2 regions of the Cronobacter condimenti 1330 genome follow, and region 2 is predicted to be linked to the other one. Evidence: predicted binding sites of a transcription regulator. Region 2 holds the regulator's gene; the other holds the start of a gene.
The links. The regulator CRP, encoded in region 2, controls carbon source genes, mostly activating them, when cyclic AMP is high. The targets are predictions, from matches to a motif close to ATGTGANNNNNNTCACAT.
Positions count from the first base shown of each region.

Region 1: the regulator CRP is predicted to act here: its motif matches at 2,079-2,096, upstream of serC (3-phosphoserine/phosphohydroxythreonine transaminase).

Region 1 is NZ_CP012264.1:1,530,869-1,536,959, forward strand. Features, by position in the region: gene ycaO (30S ribosomal protein S12 methylthiotransferase accessory factor YcaO) at 1-1,199, opposite strand, end outside; gene AFK62_RS06990 (DUF421 domain-containing protein) at 1,341-2,033, shown strand; gene serC (3-phosphoserine/phosphohydroxythreonine transaminase) at 2,196-3,281, shown strand; gene aroA (3-phosphoshikimate 1-carboxyvinyltransferase) at 3,350-4,636, shown strand; gene loiP (metalloprotease LoiP) at 4,780-5,547, shown strand; gene cmk ((d)CMP kinase) at 5,722-6,091, shown strand, end outside.
Region 2 is NZ_CP012264.1:3,979,970-3,992,830, reverse strand. Features, by position in the region: gene AFK62_RS18385 (YccS/YhfK family putative transporter) at 1-1,984, opposite strand, end outside; gene crp (cAMP-activated global transcriptional regulator CRP) at 2,050-2,682, opposite strand; gene AFK62_RS18375 (OsmC family protein) at 2,992-3,396, shown strand; gene AFK62_RS18370 (phosphoribulokinase) at 3,483-4,352, opposite strand; gene AFK62_RS18365 (YheU family protein) at 4,401-4,619, opposite strand; gene AFK62_RS18360 (hydrolase) at 4,620-5,636, opposite strand; gene AFK62_RS18355 (NUDIX hydrolase) at 5,710-6,429, opposite strand; gene prs (ribose-phosphate diphosphokinase) at 6,625-7,482, shown strand; gene AFK62_RS18345 (nicotinate phosphoribosyltransferase) at 7,494-8,984, shown strand; gene AFK62_RS18340 (ABC transporter ATP-binding protein) at 9,015-10,925, opposite strand; gene kefG (glutathione-regulated potassium-efflux system ancillary protein KefG) at 11,049-11,603, shown strand; gene kefB (glutathione-regulated potassium-efflux system protein KefB) at 11,603-12,861, shown strand, end outside.

The sequences.
Region 1 (6,091 bases), 1.9 Mb from region 2:
AGCAAATCTTCCGCCGGATAGATGTCAGACATGCCTGGCACCAGAATACGGCAGGCATACACACCCAGATGTTCGTAATCAGCGATATACACTTCTTTATCTTCGGACTGGAAGATAGCCATCAGCGTGGCAAACTCTTCTTCTGTCGTCCCGGCGAAGCTCCAGTCGACGAACGGATAGTCTGCGTCCTGCTTGAACATATCCCAGGAGATCAGACCGCTGGAGTCGATAAAGTGCGTTTCGAGGTTAGCGTGTTCGGCAACTTCCTCGTCGTCAAACGTCGGCGGGGTAAACACGTCCAGATCTTTCAGACCACGCCCCTGCAGCAATTCAGTAACGGTACGTTCCAGCGCCACGCCGAAATCAGGATGTGCGCCGAAAGAGGCGAAGCACGTACCGTTCGCCGGGTTAAACAGCACGACGCAGATAACCGGATATTTGCCGCCGAGCGAGCCGTCGTAGGCGAAAATCGGGAATCCTTCGGCTTCAAGCGTATTAATGGCTTCAACCACACCCGGATAGCGCGCCAGCACATCTTGCGGAATTTCCGGCAGGCTGATGCTCTCTGCGATGATGCGGTTTTTGATGTGGCGCTCAAACACCTCTGAAAGACCCTGTACACGTGCTTCGTTACGGGTGTTTCCGGCGGACATGCCGTTAGAGACATACAAATTGCCGACGATGTTCATCGGAATATAGACGGTTTGTTCATCCGACTGACGGGTAAACGGCAGGGCGCAAATGCCGCGTGTTTCATTGCCGGACTGCAAATCGACCAGCATGCTCGCGGTCAGTTCGTTTTCCGGATCGTAAAATGCGCGCAGGCGGGCGTCCAGGATACCTTCCGGCAGCTCGTCGCTCTGCGGGATAGGGAACCACTTTTCATTCGGATAATGCACAAACGGGCCGTTGGCAATCGTGTCGCCCAGCCAGAAATCAGCGAAGAAATAGTTGGTGGATAAACGCTCAAAATATTCGCCCAGCGCAGAGGCCAGCGCGGCTTTTTTCGTGGCGCCTTTACCATTGGTAAAGCACAGCGCGCACGCTTTGTCGCGAATATGCACGGACCAGACGTTCGGCACCGGATTAAGCCAGGAGGCCTCTTCAATGTCAAAGCCCAGATCGGTGAGTTTCTGCTGGAAGCGAGCGATGGAGTCTTCCAGAGCGGCATCTTTGCCAGGGATGAAAGTTTGAGTCATGGGATCCACTTTTGTCGTACGCAAAGCGCGCAATGATACGGATTTTAGCCGTTTTGCGCCATCGTCCCGCCCGACGCGGCAGAAATAAATCTTAAGGCTATCCTTAAAGATGATAACTCTCTGTTATGGCGTAAGAAAAATATGAAAGCTTTCGATTTGCAACGGATGGCGCTTGACAAGTTTCCGCTTGAGTTTCTGGGTGAAGTGGCGCTGCGCAGCCTTTATACCTTTATTCTGGTGTTTCTGTTTCTCAAAATTACCGGGCGACGGGGCGTTCGTCAGATGTCGTTGTTCGAAGTTTTAATCATTCTGACACTCGGTTCGGCGGCGGGTGATGTGGCATTTTATGATGACGTGCCGCTCCTGCCGGTTCTGGTTGTCTTCGTGACACTTGGTGCGCTCTACCGTCTGGTGATGTGGCTCATGTCTTTTAGTGAAAAGCTTGAAGATCTGCTGGAGGGTAAGCCTCGCATCATTATTGAAGATGGCGAACTGGCCTGGGAGAAACTCAACCGGGAAAACATGACCGAGTTTGAGTTCTTTATGGAATTGCGAAATAACGGTGTCGAGCATCTCGGTCAGGTGCGGCTCGCCATTCTTGAAGCGAACGGGCAAATTAGCATCTATTACTATCCTGATAAGCTGGTGCGGCCTGGGCTTTCTATCCTGCCGGAATATTGCAGCGAGCGTTTTGAAACTATTCCGGAAGTCGGTGATTATGCCTGCATTCGCTGCAGCGAAGTGGTGACCTATGAGGCAGGCGAAAAACCGCCGTGTCCGCGCTGTAAAAACCACATATGGGTGAAGGCAAGCACCGCTACACGCGTGACCTGATAGCCAATTCCTCCGTCAGCGCGCGTAACGCTGGCGGAATCTGTTGTGTGATTTGGCGCACATTCCCCCCGGTGCCAGGATTAGCCGTTGCAGGCCCGGCGGGGGAATGATAAAACCGATAGCCACAGGAAAAACTTATTGCTTTTAGCGTGGTGAGGGGAAATGGCTCAGGTCTACAATTTTAGTTCTGGCCCGGCGATGCTGCCGGTGGATGTGTTGCGAGTGGCTCAGGAAGAGTTACGTGACTGGGAGGGTTTAGGCACTTCGGTCATGGAAATCAGTCACCGCAGCAAAGAGTTTATTCAGGTTGCGGAACAGGCAGAACAGGATTTTCGCGATCTTCTGCAAATCCCCTCAAACTACAAAGTGTTGTTCTGCCACGGCGGCGGTCGCGGTCAGTTCTCCGCGATTCCGCTGAACCTGCTCGGCGATAAAACAACAGCCGATTATGTGGATGGCGGCTACTGGGCGGCAAGCGCCGTCAAAGAAGCGAAAAAGTATCTCACGCCGAACGTCATCGACGCGAAAATTACCCTCGATGGCAAGCGCGCAATTAAACCAATGAGCGAATGGCAGCTGTCAGAAAAGGCGGCCTACCTGCACTATTGTCCGAACGAAACTATCGACGGCATCGCCATTAACGACACGCCGGATTTCGGCGACGCTATTGTGACCGCGGATTTCTCCTCCACCATCCTTTCTCATCCGATTGATGTTAGTCGCTACGGCGTTATCTACGCCGGCGCGCAGAAGAACATCGGCCCGGCGGGTCTGACGCTGGTGGTTGTTCGTGAGGATCTGCTTGGCAACGCGCATGTTGCCTGCCCGTCAGTTCTGGATTACACCGTACTGAGTGAAAACGATTCTATGTTCAACACGCCGCCGACTTTCGCCTGGTATTTGTCAGGTCTGGTCTTCAAATGGCTGAAAACCAAAGGCGGCGTGGCGGCGATGGACAAAATCAACCAGCAGAAAGCCGATCTCCTTTATGGCGTGATTGATAACAGCGATTTCTACCGCAACGATGTGGCTGCAGCCAACCGTTCACGTATGAACGTGCCGTTCCAGCTTGCCGACAGTAGTCTGGATAAGCTTTTCCTGGAAGAATCGTTCGCCGCTGGCCTGCACGCGTTGAAAGGCCACCGTGTGGTCGGTGGTATGCGTGCTTCAATCTATAACGCGATGCCGCTTGAAGGGGTGCAAGCCCTGACCGATTTTATGGTTGATTTCGAGCGTCGCCACGGTTAATCCTTTCGTTACGATTCTCCCCGCGGCTGGCCGCGGGGTTTTTATTCTGTTTTATCGAGACTTTTTTCATGCAGGAATCCCTGACCTTACAACCCATCGCGCGTGTGGATGGCACCATTAATCTGCCTGGCTCCAAGAGTGTCTCTAACCGGGCGCTGTTGCTGGCGGCGTTGGCGAAGGGCACAACCACGCTGACCAATCTTTTAGACAGCGATGACGTGCGCCATATGCTCAATGCGCTCAAGGCGCTGGGCGTTCATTATGTGCTGTCCGAAGATCGTACCCGTTGTGAAATTCAGGGGCAGGGTGGACCGTTTAATACGCTCGTCGAGCTAGAGCTGTTTTTAGGCAATGCAGGCACTGCGATGCGCCCGTTGGCGGCAGCGTTGTGCCTTGGCACGAACAATGTGGTGCTGACGGGTGAGCCGCGGATGAAAGAACGCCCGATTGGCCATCTCGTAGACGCGCTGCGTCAGGGTGGTGCGGACGTGACGTATCTGGAGCAGGAAAACTATCCGCCGCTGCACCTGAAAGGCGGCTTTGCGGGTGGGAATGTCACCGTGGATGGCAGCGTTTCAAGCCAGTTTTTAACGGCGCTGCTGATGGCGGCACCGCTGGCGCCGAGCAACACCGCTATCGATATCAAAGGCGAACTGGTTTCAAAACCGTATATCGATATCACGCTGCATCTGATGAAAACCTTCGGTGTAGAGGTGGAGAATCAGAACTATCAGCGTTTTGTGATTCAGGGTGGCCAGCAATATCAGTCACCGGGGCATTATCTGGTGGAAGGGGACGCCTCTTCTGCTTCCTATTTCCTGGCGGCGGCGGCAATCAAAGGCGGCACCGTGAAGGTAACGGGTATTGGTCGCAACAGTGTGCAGGGCGACATTCATTTTGCCGACGTGCTGGAGAAAATGGGCGCGCGCATCACCTGGGGCGACGATTATATCAGTTGCACCCGCGGTGAGCTTAACGCGATTGATATGGATATGAACCATATTCCCGATGCGGCAATGACCATCGCCACGGCGGCGCTGTTCGCGAAAGGCACCACCACACTTCGCAATATTTATAACTGGCGTGTGAAGGAAACTGACCGTCTCGCGGCAATGGCGACAGAGCTGCGTAAAGTCGGCGCCACGGTAGAAGAGGGGCATGATTTCATTACCGTCACGCCGCCCGCCGAGCTGCAGTTTGCGGATATCGGCACCTACAATGATCATCGCATGGCGATGTGTTTTTCGCTGGTGGCGTTGTCTGACACGCCGGTCACGATTCTTGACCCGAAATGTACGGCTAAAACGTTCCCGGATTACTTCACCCAACTGGCGCGCATTAGCCACGACGCGTGATCGGCTATTCGCGCTGTATCACAACTACGGCGCGCTGGGTAGCCGTTATTTTTCGGATAAGCGCCCATGTTTCAATAATGTTAATCTGCCGCCGGGTTAATTAACCCGCGGCATTTTTACTTTGAATCCATGGACGATTTATTATGAAAAACAAAAAAGTACTTCTTAGCTGCCTCGTTGCGGCAGCGCTGGTGTCTGGCTGTAAAAACATGGGCGGGATCAACGCTGATGCGCTGACCAAGTCCGGTATGGGCGCTTATCAGGCGGCGACCCTGAGCGATGCTGACGTTAAAAAGCTTTCCGATCAGGCTTGCGCAGAAATGGACAAGCAAAATCCGGTTGTGCCAGCATCCAGCAAATACACTAAGCGTCTGAATAAAATCGCGAAGGCACTGGGTAACAACATCAACGGCACGCCGGTTAACTACAAGGTCTATCAAACCCCTGAAGTCAATGCCTGGGCGATGGCGAATGGCTGTATCCGCGTATATAGCGGCCTGATGGACATGATGACCGACAACGAAGTTGAAGCGGTTCTGGGCCACGAAATGGGCCACGTTGCTTTAGGCCACACCCGTAAAGCGATGCAGACTGCGTATGCTACGCTTGCGGCTCGCGATGCGGTATCGGCATCCAGCGCTGCCGGTGCGGAGCTGTCCAAATCTGAGCTGGGCGATCTGGCGGAAAACCTGGTGAACTCTGCGTTCTCCCGCAGTCAGGAATCTGACGCCGACGACTTCTCTTATGATCTGCTGAAAAAGCGTAAGCTTAGCACCAAAGGTCTGGTCACAAGCTTTGAGAAGCTGGCGAAACTGGACGCAGGCTCCGAGAAATCCATGTTCGATTCTCACCCGCCTTCAGCGGAACGCGCTCAGCATATCCGCGATCGTATCGCTGCAGACAAGAAATAATTCCTCTTACCCGAACCGGCATCGCGCCGGTTCGGGCATCTGCGCCCAATTCTTCTACACTCAGCCACAATGGCGGCGATATTTCGCCGGAAAGATAACAGTCTGCGTTGATGAAGCGTATAATGCGCCGCGTTCACGTTGCAGGCCTGCCATTTGTTATTGAAGGAGAAAAAGATGACGGCATCCGTCCCGGTAATCACAATCGATGGCCCAAGCGGCGCAGGCAAAGGCACGCTGTGTAAAGCGATGGCTGAAACCCTGCAATGGCATTTACTGGATTCCGGCGCCATCTACCGGGTGCTTGCGCTGGCTGCTCTGCATCACCATGTCGACGTCGCCTCCGAAGAAGCACTGGTCCCGTTGGCCGCCCATCTGGATGTGCGTTTCGTCGCCCAACAGGGCGAACTGGAAGTGATTCTGGAAGGCGAGGACGTTAGCGCCGAAATCCGCACCCAGGATGTGGCTAATGCTGCTTCGCAAATCGCAGCGTTCCCGCGCGTACGCGAAGCGTTGCTGCGTCGCCAGCGCGCGTTTCGCGAAGCGC
Region 2 (12,861 bases):
GGATGCGCAGCAGATGATGTTCCATGACGCTGAGCGGCCCTTCCGGTAATACCTCTTCCCCTTCCAGCACCGACTCATTTTGCGTCTCGCCCGGCGCGTCATATTCCAGCCGCTGCTGACAGCGTTGCAGTGCGATTTCACACGCCTGCAAATAACGCGCCGCCGCCTCTGGCGTGAGTGAGGCCTGCTCGCGGGCAAGCGTCGTGATGGCGTTAACATGCTCGACGATAAACTGGCTGTGCGTCACCCACAGGCGCATATCTTCCAGATAACGGCTGTTAAAGCCTGGCTCCTGCATCGCCTGATTGAGTGAATTATAGAGCGCGTTGTGCGCCTGGTTAACGCGCATGCGCTGCCAGGCGAGCGGCGCGGGTTGCGGATCGTCGCTCAGGATCAGGCGCAGCGCCTCCTGGTCGGCCTCCAGGGCGTCATGCGCATTCTGTCGCAGCAGGCCGCTTTGCCACTGCGGCCAAAGCCAGACCATACCGCCGAAGGCGATAAGGCAACCCGTCAGCGTGTCTATCAGGCGCGCCACGATGTACTGTTCGCCGTTCAGCGTCAGAAGTTGTAGCGAATAGACCGCCGTCACGGTAAAGCCGATCATCGCCCAGCCGTAGTTGCGCCGGATGATGAGATAACTGATGAGCGTCACCAGCAGCATGCCGAGCAGCGTATAGCCCTGTGGCACCTTCAGGTGAAGCGTAATGCCCGCGATAATCAACCCCGCCAGCGTCCCGCCCGCACGATGCAGAATGCGCACGCGCGTCGCGCCATAGCCGTTTTGCGTCACGAACAGAACCGTCATCAGGATCCAGTAGGGTTTTGGCAGCTGAAACACGCTCGCCAGCAGACCGGCCGCCGCCAGCATTACGCCCAGTCGCGCCGAAGTGCGTAGCGCGGCGGATTTGAGCGACAAATAGCTTTTCAGGGCAGGTAACAGCGGCAAACGTCGCTGGCCGCTGTCCATCATGTCGCGGGCATAAAGCGGACGCTGGGTGCGCAGCACGCGTGCGATACGGCTGAAGTGATATTCGCAGAACTGTCCGACGGGGTTATCCGGGTGCTGGCGGGCGATTTTCGCCAGCGCCGCGACCTGTTTATCCATTGAAAAGCGGTGCGAATAGCGGTGATAAAGAATGTCGTCTGAGAGCGTGCGAAGACGCGTGGCCACGGTCTGGGCTGTCCAGCGCAGCACTTCTTCGGCGTGGCTGCGCTCCACCAGTTTTTGTACTTCGCCTGGCTGATGCAGCGAGACCGAAATATGCTCCTGAAGATCGAGCGCCACCTGAAACGAGCGCAGCAGGCGCTTGTAACCGTTCTGCCGGGTAGCTGCCAGCATCTGCAACTGCTGATAACACTGGCTTATCTGATCCACCACTTTTTGCTGATGCACCAGCAGCGGCGGTAGCGCCTGTTCCGGGTCGGTGTGGCGCGTCAGCAGACTGTATTTTGCTTCGCAGTAGTCGGCGAGGCTTTTATAAATCAGGCTTAGCGACTCACGCAGCGGCTGCTCGCGCCACAGCCAGAACCAGAAGCCGTTGAACGCGCCGTACCAGAGCGTGCCAAGGATATAGAGCAGCATCGGCTGCCAGACGGGCATATTCCCGGCGAGACTTAGGGTGAAAATGGCGGCGATGAGCGACGCGGGCAGCAGGCGCGCGTGAAGCGGGCTGATTTCCGCCGTGACGCCAAGCAACAGCGCCAGCATCAGCAAAATAAGCGGCAGCGGCACCGCCTGTAGCAGCAGAAACTGTACCGCAAGACTACTAAGCGCGAAGAGCGAGGCGCCGATGATAAGGCGTTTGAAAAAACGTTTATGCGGGGTGTCGAGACCAGCGATGTTGCAGCAGGCGGGCACCAGTGAGAAGAGTAATCCCTGTTGTAAGTGGCCCAGCATCAACCCGACCGCCACCGGCAGGCTTAAGATCAGTGTTTGCCGCAAAGCGTAATTGATTTCAGGGTGATAGATAAGACGACGCCACATAGGGGAGAAGTATAGAAACAAAAACGGCGTGTTACCGAAGCGACACGCCGTTTTTTTCAGGAACCTTAGCGGGTTCCGTAAACCACGATAGTTTTCCCGTGCGCGGAGATCAGGTTCTGATCTTCAAGCATTTTCAGGATACGGCCCACGGTTTCGCGGGAGCAGCCCACGATCTGACCGATTTCCTGACGGGTGATTTTGATCTGCATGCCGTCCGGATGGGTCATGGCGTCCGGCTGTTTTGCGAGATTCAGCAGCGTCTGCGCGATGCGGCCTGTCACGTCGAGGAACGCCAGGTTACCGACTTTTTCAGAGGTGACCTGCAGACGACGCGCCATCTGTGAGGAGAGACGCATCAGAATATCCGGGTTTACCTGAATCAGCTGACGGAATTTTTTATAAGAGATCTCAGCCACTTCACAGGCAGTTTTAGCGCGAACCCAGGCGCTGCGTTCCTGACCTTCCTCGAACAAACCCAGTTCGCCGATGAAGTCTCCCTGATTCAGGTACGAGAGGATCATCTCCTTGCCCTCTTCATCTTTGATCAACACTGCCACTGAGCCTTTGACGATGTAATACAGCGTCTCCGCTTTTTCACCCTGGTGAATCAGCGTGCTCTTAGATGGATATTTATGAATGTGGCAATGAGACAAGAACCATTCAAGAGTCGGGTCTGTTTGCGGTTTGCCAAGCACCATGCGCGGTTATCCTCTGTTTTAAACTGGCTCCAAAGACAGGGCGCGTAACCCCTGTCTGGCTTTGCAATCATCATCTTCCCGCGTCCAGGGAAGTTGGCTGTCCGTGGACGTCGCAGCCGATAAATTGTCTTCTCCTCTGCATACATGCGTAACATCAATGTATCGCCGCTGCATCCAGACTGTTTTAGCATAGCTTTTATCAGGTGTCTCCTGTTGTCTCGTTTCAGCTTGACGCAGGTCGCCTTCCATTGCCTCTGACGACGCGCCCGCGTAATCTGTCAGGAAAATGAATGCCCTGGAGTGATAATCATGCATGCACGAGTGAAATGGGTGGAAGGCTTAACCTTCCTGGGTGAGTCCGCATCCGGCCACCAGATTCTGATGGACGGCAACTCCGGCGACAAAGCGCCGAGCCCGATGGAAATGGTGCTGATGGCCGCTGGCGGTTGCAGCGCGATTGACGTGGTTTCTATTCTGCAAAAAGGCCGTCACGACGTGACCGATTGTGAAGTGAAGCTGACCTCTGAGCGTCGCGAAGAAGCGCCGCGTCTGTTCACACATATCAATCTGCATTTCGTGGTGACGGGCAAGGCCCTGAAAGAGGCGGCGGTCGCGCGTGCGGTGGATCTGTCGGCGGAGAAATATTGCTCGGTCGCGTTGATGCTCGGTAAAGGCGTAGATATCACGCACTCTTACGAAGTTATCGAAGGGTAATGGCGCGGCGGGCGGCGCTTCGCTGACCCGTTCACACGCTAACTGTCTTTGTAGGCCCGGTAAGCGCAGCGCCACCGGGCATGATCTCAGTCGATCTGCTTGCCTTCCATCAGTCGTTGCACCAGCGGCAACATAATTAACTCCATCGCCAGCCCCATTTTCCCGCCCGGCACCACTAGCGTATTGATGTGGGAAATAAACGAACCCTGCAGCATCGCAAGCAGCCACGGGTAGTCAATATTATCCAGATTACGGAAATGGATGACGACGAAGCTTTCATCAAGCGACGGGATGCCTTTGGCGGCAAACGGGTTGGACGTATCCACTGTCGGCACGCGCTGGAAGTTGATATGCGTACGAGAGAACTGTGGCGTGATGTAGTTGATGTAATCCTCCATCGAACGCACGACAGAGTCCATCACCGCCTCGCGGGAATGGCCGCGCTCGCTGGTATCGCGGATCATCTTTTGTATCCACTCCAGGTTGACGATAGGCACCACGCCCACCAGCAAATCCACATGTTTCGCCACGTCGTTTTGCGGAGTTACCACGCCGCCATGTAGCCCTTCGTAGAACAACACGTCTGTCGGTTCCGGCAGCGGTTGCCACGGCGTAAACGTGCCTGGCACCTGATTCCACGGCACTGCCTCATCGTAGGTGTGCAGGTATTTGCGCGACTGCCCTGTACCGGTCAGGCCGTACTCGACAAAAGTTTGCTCCAGCAGGCCGAAGTCGTTCGCTTCCGGGCCGAAATAGCTAATGTGACGGCCCAGATCGCGCGCTTTACGGATAGCCATGTCCATTTCGGGGCGCGTGTAGCGATGGAAGCTATCGCCTTCGACCTCGGCGGCGCGCAGGTTTAATTGTGCAAAGATTTTACGAAACGCGAGGCTGGTAGTGGTGGTTCCCGCGCCGCTGGAGCCCGTGACAGCGATGACCGGATGTTTGGCAGACATAGCGAGACAACTCCCTGAAGCGGCGGGGCAAGGCTCCGCCTGGCAAGATTAACCGCGAAACTGCGAGCGCGGCATGATATTGACCGTTTCGTGCAGTTCGGACCACACCAGAACGGCTTCGCCGCTTTGCAACTGACGCCGCACATCGGCGACCTTTTGCTCAAGCGAGCGTTCATGTTCACCATAATCGGTGCCTTCGCGCAAGACGAAGGCTTCAATCAGGCGATCCAGCGTCTCAGGGTCGACTTCTTGCCAGGGAATGATCATTTATCGGTCCAGATAAGGGGTTAACCAGTCAGGAATGCGCTGTTCCAGCCACATTTTCGGCTGGCGCAGCGTGCCGCCGACGAAACCCACGTGACCGCCATGTTCCGTCAGCTGATATTCAATATTAGCAGGCAGCGTGGTGATATCGGGGATCACGTGATGATCCATAAACGGGTCATCTTTGGCGTGAATGATAAGCGTCGGACGCGTGATAGCAGTGAGCCGCGGCAGGGCGCTGCACTGGCGATAGTAATCCACTGCGTCGGTAAAACCGTGGATTTTCGACGTGATCAAATCGTCAAAGTCACGCAGGCGTCGCAGGCGTTTAAGCTGGGTCAGATCAACCGGCAGCGTGCCGGGCCAGGCTTTCAGCTTGCGAGTGGCGTTGGCTTTCAACAGATTCAGCAAGTAGAACTGATAGACGCGCGAAAAGCCTTTTTCCATATGGTTGCAGCAGTGTTCCAGCATAAACGGTGCGGAGACAATCACGCCTGCATTCAGCGGAAACGCGGCGTCTATCTCGGCCATCAGGCAACCGAGCATATTGCCGCCGAGCGAATAGCCTACGGCCGCCGTCGGCATGGTGCCGTAGCGCTCATCCAGCCAGCGCAGGAAAAAAGTGCCGTCTTCGGTTTCGCCCGAGTGATAGATACGCCCCAATTTGTTCGGCACGCCGCTACAGCCGCGGAAATGCATCACTACGCCAAGCCAGCCGCGCTGTTTCGCCGCATGAATAAGCCCATGGGCGTATGGGCTGTGCAGGCTGCCTTCCAGTCCGTGGAACACGACCAGACGCGGTTTATGGCGCGCCTGGTCCGGGTTTTCGCTAAAGGCCAGATCGACAAAATCGCCGTCCGGCAGCTCCAGCCGCTGCCAGTGCGGCTCAAACTGCAGGCGACGGCGCAGCACGCGCGGCAGCATGGTTTGCAGGTGTGGATTGCTTACCCCCGGCATCGGCTGAAAATGTGAGGAATCGGTGTTCAGTGCAGGGAGTTCTGCGGGCGTAATGTCGGTCATGGCACACTGTCTTTTATTAGTTCGCTAACTACTATAACGATTGTTATTCATTTTGTTGATGCTTTGGTGCGGATCACTCGGCCAGTAAATTGCGCGAGAACAGATGAATATCGGCATCCGGTTTACGCCGCCAGAGACGGGCCTTACGCGCGCCGGTGGCGATACTCTCGCCCGTTTCTTCAAACATTCCCGACGCTTCAAAACGACGAATCAAGCTTTTGCGCTGGATGGGCTGGCCGAGAATGATCTCCGTCGCCTCCTGAAGCTGGCTTAGGGTAAAGCATTCTGGCAGGCAGTATACCGGCAGCAGGGAATACATTGTCTTCTGGCGCAGGCGGCGCAGCGCCGCCTCGATAATAACCCGGTGATCGAAGGCAAGCTCGGTAGTCTCAAGCGCGTTCACCGGGACCCACTGCGCGTCGCTGACGGAGGCGATATGCGGCGCGCAGTCCACCCAGGCGATAAGCGCAAACCATGCGGTGGTCAGGCTCCAGCCGCGCGGGTCGCGATCGGGGCCGGAAAACGTCTCCAGTTGTTCAAGCCAGGACGGACTTACGCCGGTTTTTGCGGTAAGCAAGCGCCGCGCAGTGTCGTGCGTGGATCCATCGTTCTGCATATCGATAAAGCCGCCCGGCAGCGCCCAGCGCCCTTGCTGCGGATGGCGCGCGCGCTGCACCAGCAAGACGCATAGCGACTGCTCATGCAGCGTAAACAGCACGCTGTCGACCGTGACCAGCGGAGAAGGGAACCGCGCAGGATCATAATTTTCTAAATATTCCGCTTCAGTCGTCATGTGCCGCTCCGTTTAATTGTCTCAGAGACAAGTTTACCAGCCTCGCGGACTACGGCAACACAAACCTTTATTAATTTAATTTTCAATAACATGCTATTTTTTAGCCGCTGCGGCAAAATATCGCTTGCTTAATATTGTCTCATGGACAATATTAAATGTGTCGAAGGGACATTAATTAAATAACCGGGGGCAACAATGATGCAGCCGCAACTGATGGTAGACGGACAAGAGATAGCAACACAGACCGGGCGCTTTCCTGATGGCGCCGTATGGGCGAAAGTGACCGGCGCGCTGCCTCGCGTCGCCTCGCTGCTGCGCATTCGCGCCGCCGCCCTGAAAACGATGGATGACTTTATGGTGCTGGCGCAACTGACCGACGCGGTGCGTCAGCATTGCGATGTCCGCTTCAGCCATCTGGAACTGCCGTGGCTGCCTTACGCCCGTCAGGACAGGCATATGCAACCAGGCGACAGCTTCGCGCTGAAAGTGTTTGCCCGCCTGCTCAATACGCTTGGTTTCGACAAAATCTTGGTGCTGGACCCGCACAGCGAGGCTGCCGCTGCCGCCATCGATAATCTGGTGGCTATCCCGCAGGAGCGCTGCCTGATGCAAAGCCAGACGCTGGTTGCCGCCCTGAAAGCCGGTGAGTTAATGCTGGTGGCGCCGGATGCGGGCGCGCTCAAAAAAATCCATGCTGTGGCGCAGGCTGCCGGCGTAGACGAATTTGCCATTCTGACCAAGCAGCGCAATGTCGCGACCGGCGAGCTGACCGGTTTTCGTCTGGTGGATGGCGATGTGAAAGGCAAGGCGGTGTTGATTGTTGATGACCTGTGTGACGCAGGCGGCACGTTTATCGGCTCCGCCCAGGTGTTGCGCGATGCGGGCGCTCGCAGCGTCAGTCTCTATGTCACGCATGGCGTGTTTTCAAAAGGCGTCGAAAACCTGCTGAATAACGGTATTGACCAGCTTTATACGACCAACTCCTTCGCGCCCGCCGCGCTGGCGCAGGATCGGGTAGAAATTATTGATATCAACAATATTTATAACGCGTAAGGAGAAGGGACATGAAGATGAATCCAATTCTGGCTATTGATGGCTACAAAGTATCGCACCGTGAGCAGTATCCGGCGGGCACCACCAAAGTCTATTCCAACTTTACGCCGCGCAGCGATCGCCATTTCCACTCTCCGGTCGCGGACGGCAAACTGGTGTTCTTCGGCCTGCAGGGGTTCCTGCAGTGGTTCCTGATTGATCTGTTTAATGACGAGTTTTTCGCGCGCCCGGAAGCGGACGTCGTGGAGGAGTATCAGGCCGTGATGGACAGCTATATCGGTAAAGGTGCCGTGAGCGCGGAGCACATTCGCGCGCTGCATCAGCTTGGCTACCTGCCGCTGCACATCAAAGCGCTGGATGAAGGCAGCAAAGTGGCGATGAAAGTGCCCGTACTGACTATCACCAACACGCGCCCGGAATTCTTCTGGCTGGTGAATTACCTGGAAACCGTACTCTCGGCGGAACTCTGGAAGTCATCGACCAATGCCACTATCGCGCATCACTACCGTAAAATCTGTGAGCGCTGGGCGCAGGAAACCTGCACGGACGTAAGCCACCTGGATTTCCAGTGCCACGATTTTTCTTTCCGCGGTATGTCTGGCCTGCAGGACACCGCGCAGGCAGGCTGCGGTCACCTGTTGAGTTTTAAAGGCACCGATAACATTCCTTCCCTGCTTTATGCCCGCGATTACTACACCCAGGGGCAGGAATGCTTTATCGCGGCGTCTATCCCCGCGACCGAGCACAGCGTGATGTGCATGGGCGAAAAAGAGAGCGAAATCGAAACGTTCCGCCGCCTGATTTGCGATCTTTATCCGAACGGTTTTGTCTCGATTGTGTCCGACACCTGGGATTACTGGCGCGTCATTACGGAATATACCCGCGAGCTGAAAACGCAGATTATGGCGCGCGAAGGCCGCGTAGTGTTCCGCCCGGACAGCGGCGACCCGGTGGAGATCCTCTGCGGTACCGGTGCAGATGATGACACCCGTGCAGACCGCACGGCAGAAGAGAAGGGGTCGGTTGAAGTGTTGTGGGAGATTTTCGGCGGCACTATTAACGACAAAGGCTTTAAAGTGCTCGACCCGCATGTAGGGCTGATTTACGGCGATTCTATAACGCTTGACCGCGCCGAAGAGATTTTACGTCGCCTGGCAGCGAAAGGCTTCGCCAGCGCTAACGTGGTGTTTGGCGTCGGCTCCTTCACCTACCAGTACAACACCCGCGACACTTTCGGCTTTGCGATGAAAGCCACCTACGGTGAAGTAAACGGCGTTGGCCGTATGATTTTCAAAGAGCCGAAAACCGACAGTGGCCTGAAACGCTCAGCGCGCGGGCTGCTGCGCGTAGAGCGCGACGCGCAGGACGATTATCAGTTGTTTGATGAACAGACGCTGGAGCAGGAAGCGCAGGGCGAGCTAAAAACCCGGTTCCTGGACGGCAAACTTCACGGGGTGGAGCACCTGGAAACGCTGCGCCAGCGGCTGGCGGCGCAGCGCTAACCATCACCGTCACCGGGCGCTCGCGCCCGGTTAATCGTTTTGCAGCATCGCTTCTAATTGTTCCTGGGCATCCAGCCACGCCATTTCGCACTCTTCCAGCGCCGCTTTGGTCTTCGCCTGTGTTTGCAGACACTCATTCATCTCCGCTTTGCGAGCCGGATCGTAAATGGCGCTGTCGGCGAGTTTCTCTTCGACGCCTGCGAGCGTGGCGTTGAGCTTTTCCATCTCTTTCTCAAGACGCGTGATCTCTTTACGTAGCGGTTGCGTCTGGGTGCGCAGTTCCGCCTCGCGGCGTTTTTGATCTTTGCGCGCCTGCGCGCTGTTGCCGTTGTCTTTCTCGCGGCTGATGTCGTCGCCCTGGCTCTCCTGCTTTTGTACGTCGCTCAGCCACTGCTGGTAATCGTCCAGGTCTCCGTCGAAGGCTTCGACCTTGCCATCGTGAACCAGATAGAGGTCATCGGTGGTGGAACGAATCAGGTGACGGTCGTGCGAGACGACCACCAGCGCGCCTTCGAATTCGATCAGCGCGTCGGTTAGGGCCTGGCGCATGTCGAGATCGAGGTGGTTGGTCGGTTCATCGAGCAGCAGCAGGTTGGGGCGCTGCCAGACGATCAGGGCCAGAACCAGGCGCGCTTTCTCGCCGCCGGAAAAACGCTCGGTGACTTCTGTCACTTTATCGCCCTGAAAGCCGAAGCCGCCAAGGTAGTCGCGCAACTGCTGTTCAGTTTCACGTGGGGCAATGCGCGCCAGATGCTGCAACGGCGATTCATCGGCGCGTAAAAACTCCAGCTGGTGCTGCGCGAAGTAACCAAGCTTAATCCCTTTAGCAAGCCCGATATCTCCGCTCACCGGGGCCAGTTCGCCCGCCAGCAGTTTAATCAGCGTCGATTTCCCCGCGCCATTACGACCGAGCAGACCGATGCGCGAGCCGGGCACCAGGTTGAGTTTGATGGAGTTGAGTATCGTGCGATCGCCATAACCGGCGCTGACTTTTTCCATTTTCAGCAACGGGTTGGGCAGGCTTTCCGGCGCGCGGAAGCTAAAGTGGAACGGGTTGTCCACATGCGCGGGCGCAATCAGTTCCATGCGCTCCAGCATCTTAATGCGGCTCTGCGCCTGCTTCGCCTTAGACGCTTTGGCTTTAAAGCGGTCAATAAAGCTTTGCAGATGCGCGACGCGCTGCTGCTGGCTTTCGTAGGTCGCCTGCTGCTGGGCGAGGCGCGTGGCGCGCTGGCGCTCAAAGGAGCTGTAGTTGCCGGTGTACTCGAACATATTTTGCTGTTCGATATGGATAATTTTATCCACAACCGGATCCAGGAAATCGCGGTCATGCGAGATAAGGATCAGCGTGCCGTTATAGCTCTTTAGCCATTTTTCCAGCCAGATGACCGCGTCGAGATCGAGGTGGTTGGTCGGCTCGTCGAGCAGGAGCAGATCGGAGCGGCAAATCAGGGCCTGCGCGAGGTTCAGACGCATACGCCAGCCGCCCGAGAAATCACTGACCGGACGCGTGAGTTGCTCGTTACTAAAGCCCAGGCCATGCAAGAGGCTCGCGGCGCGCGAACGGATGGTCCAGGCGTCGATGGCGTCGAGCTTGCCGTGCGCGGTGGCGATGGCGTGACCGTCGTTGCGTTCAGTCGCGTCGTGTAGCTCGCGCTCAAAGGCACGGTATTCACGGTCGCCGTCGATGACATATTCCAGCGCAGGTTGCGCGAGCGCAGGCGTTTCCTGATTCACCCAGGCGAGCTGCCAGGTGCCGGGGTAGGTGAAACTGCCGCCATCGGCGCTGATCTCGTTTTTCAGAAGCGACAGCAGCGTGGATTTGCCGCAGCCGTTTTTGCCCACCAGGCCCACTTTCTGGCCTGGGTTAATGGTGGCGGTGGCGTTGTCCAGCAGCACGCGTGTGCCGCGACGAATTTGTAACGAGGAGAAAACAATCATAAGGCGCCGTAGATTCAGACTATGTTAAATTGTCATTATATTCATGTAACGTGATGCTTTGGGCACCGCGTGGGGCCGCCATGGTAGCCCAAATCAGTAACAATGACGACGCCCTGGAGGGGAATGATGTCACAGACAGCGAAAGTTTTGCTGCTGTATGCCCATCCGGAATCTCAGGACTCGGTGGCCAACCGGGTTTTGCTTAAGCCGGCTCTGCAATTACCTAATGTCACGGTGCATGACCTCTATGCCCACTATCCCGATTTCTTTATCGATATCAGCCATGAGCAGGCGTTGCTGCGCGATCACGATGTGATTGTTTTTCAGTTCCCGCTTTATACCTATAGCTGCCCCGCATTGCTGAAAGAGTGGTTTGACCGCGTGTTAAGCCGCGGTTTTGCAAGCGGCGTGGGCGGTACAGAACTTGCCGGAAAATACTGGCGCTGCGTGATTACCACTGGCGAGCCGGAAACGGCCTATCGCCCGGACGGTTTCAACCGTTACGAACTGAGCGACATTCTACGTCCCTTCGAACTGACGGCGGCCATGTGCCGTATGCACTGGATGACGCCGCTGATTATCTACTGGGCGCGGCGTCAGTCGCTTTCTGAGCTAGCGGCGCAAGGCCAGGCGTATGAAAGCTGGCTGACCGCGCCGTTAACGCCGGGGGGCTTTTGATGGAAGGCTCAGACCTGCTGCTGGCAGGCATTCTTTTTCTTTTTGCGGCGGTAGTGGCGGTGCCGATTGCGGCGCGCCTCGGTATCGGCGCGGTGCTGGGGTATCTGCTGGCGGGGATCGCCATCGGACCGTGGGGACTTGGGTTTATCAGCGATGTTGACGAGATCCTGCACTTTTCGGAGCTGGGTGTCGTTTTCCTGATGTTCCTGATAGGCCTTGAGCTGAATCCCTCGAAACTCTGGAAGCTACGGCGCTCTATCTTCGGCATCGGCGCGGCGCAGGTGTTTTTTAGCGCCGTGGTGCTGGCAGGGCTGCTGATGTTGACGGATTTCGCCTGGCAGGCGGCGGTCGTCGGTGGTATCGGCCTTGCGATGTCCTCGACGGCGATGGCGCTGCAACTCATGCGCGATAAGGGCATGAACCATACCGAAGGCGGACAGTTAGGGTTCTCGGTGCTGCTGTTTCAGGATCTTGCCGTGATCCCGGCGCTGGCGATGGTGCCGCTGCTTGCGGGCAATGGCGATGAACACCCGGACTGGCTGAAGATTGGCATGAAAGTGCTGGCTTTCGCCGGGATGCTGATTGGCGGCCGTTATTTACTGCGCCCGGTCTTTCGGTTTATCGCAGGCTCTGGCGTGCGGGAAGTGTTTACCGCCGCCGCGCTGCTTCTGGTGCTCGGTTCTGCATTATTTATGGATTTGCTGGGGCTATCGATGGCGCTCGGCACGTTTATCGCGGGCATTCTCCTTGCAGAAAGCGAGTACCGGCATGAACTGGAAAGCGCCATTGAGCCATTTAAAGGGCTGCTGCTGGGGCTGTTTTTTATCTCGGTTGGCATGGCGTTAAACCTGGGCGTCCTCTATACCCATATTCTGTGGGTGGTGATGAGCGTGCTGGTGCTGGTCAGCGTCAAAATGGCAGTGCTATACGGTCTGGGACGCTTTCAGGGGCTGCGGCGCACCGAGCGGCTACAGTTCGCGGGCGTGTTGAGCCAGGGCGGCGAGTTCGCATTCGTGCTCTTCTCCAGCGCCTCATCGCAGAAACTCTTTCATAACGACCAGATGGCACTGCTGCTGGTGACCGTGACGCTCTCGATGATGACTACGCCGCTGGTGATGAAAGGCATCGACAGGCTGCTGGCGCGACACTTTAACAACGCGCAGGACGAGCATGATGAGAAGCCCTACGTCGAGGATGACAAGCCGCAGGTGATTATCGTCGGCTTCGGGCGTTTCGGACAGGTGATTGGGCGTTTGCT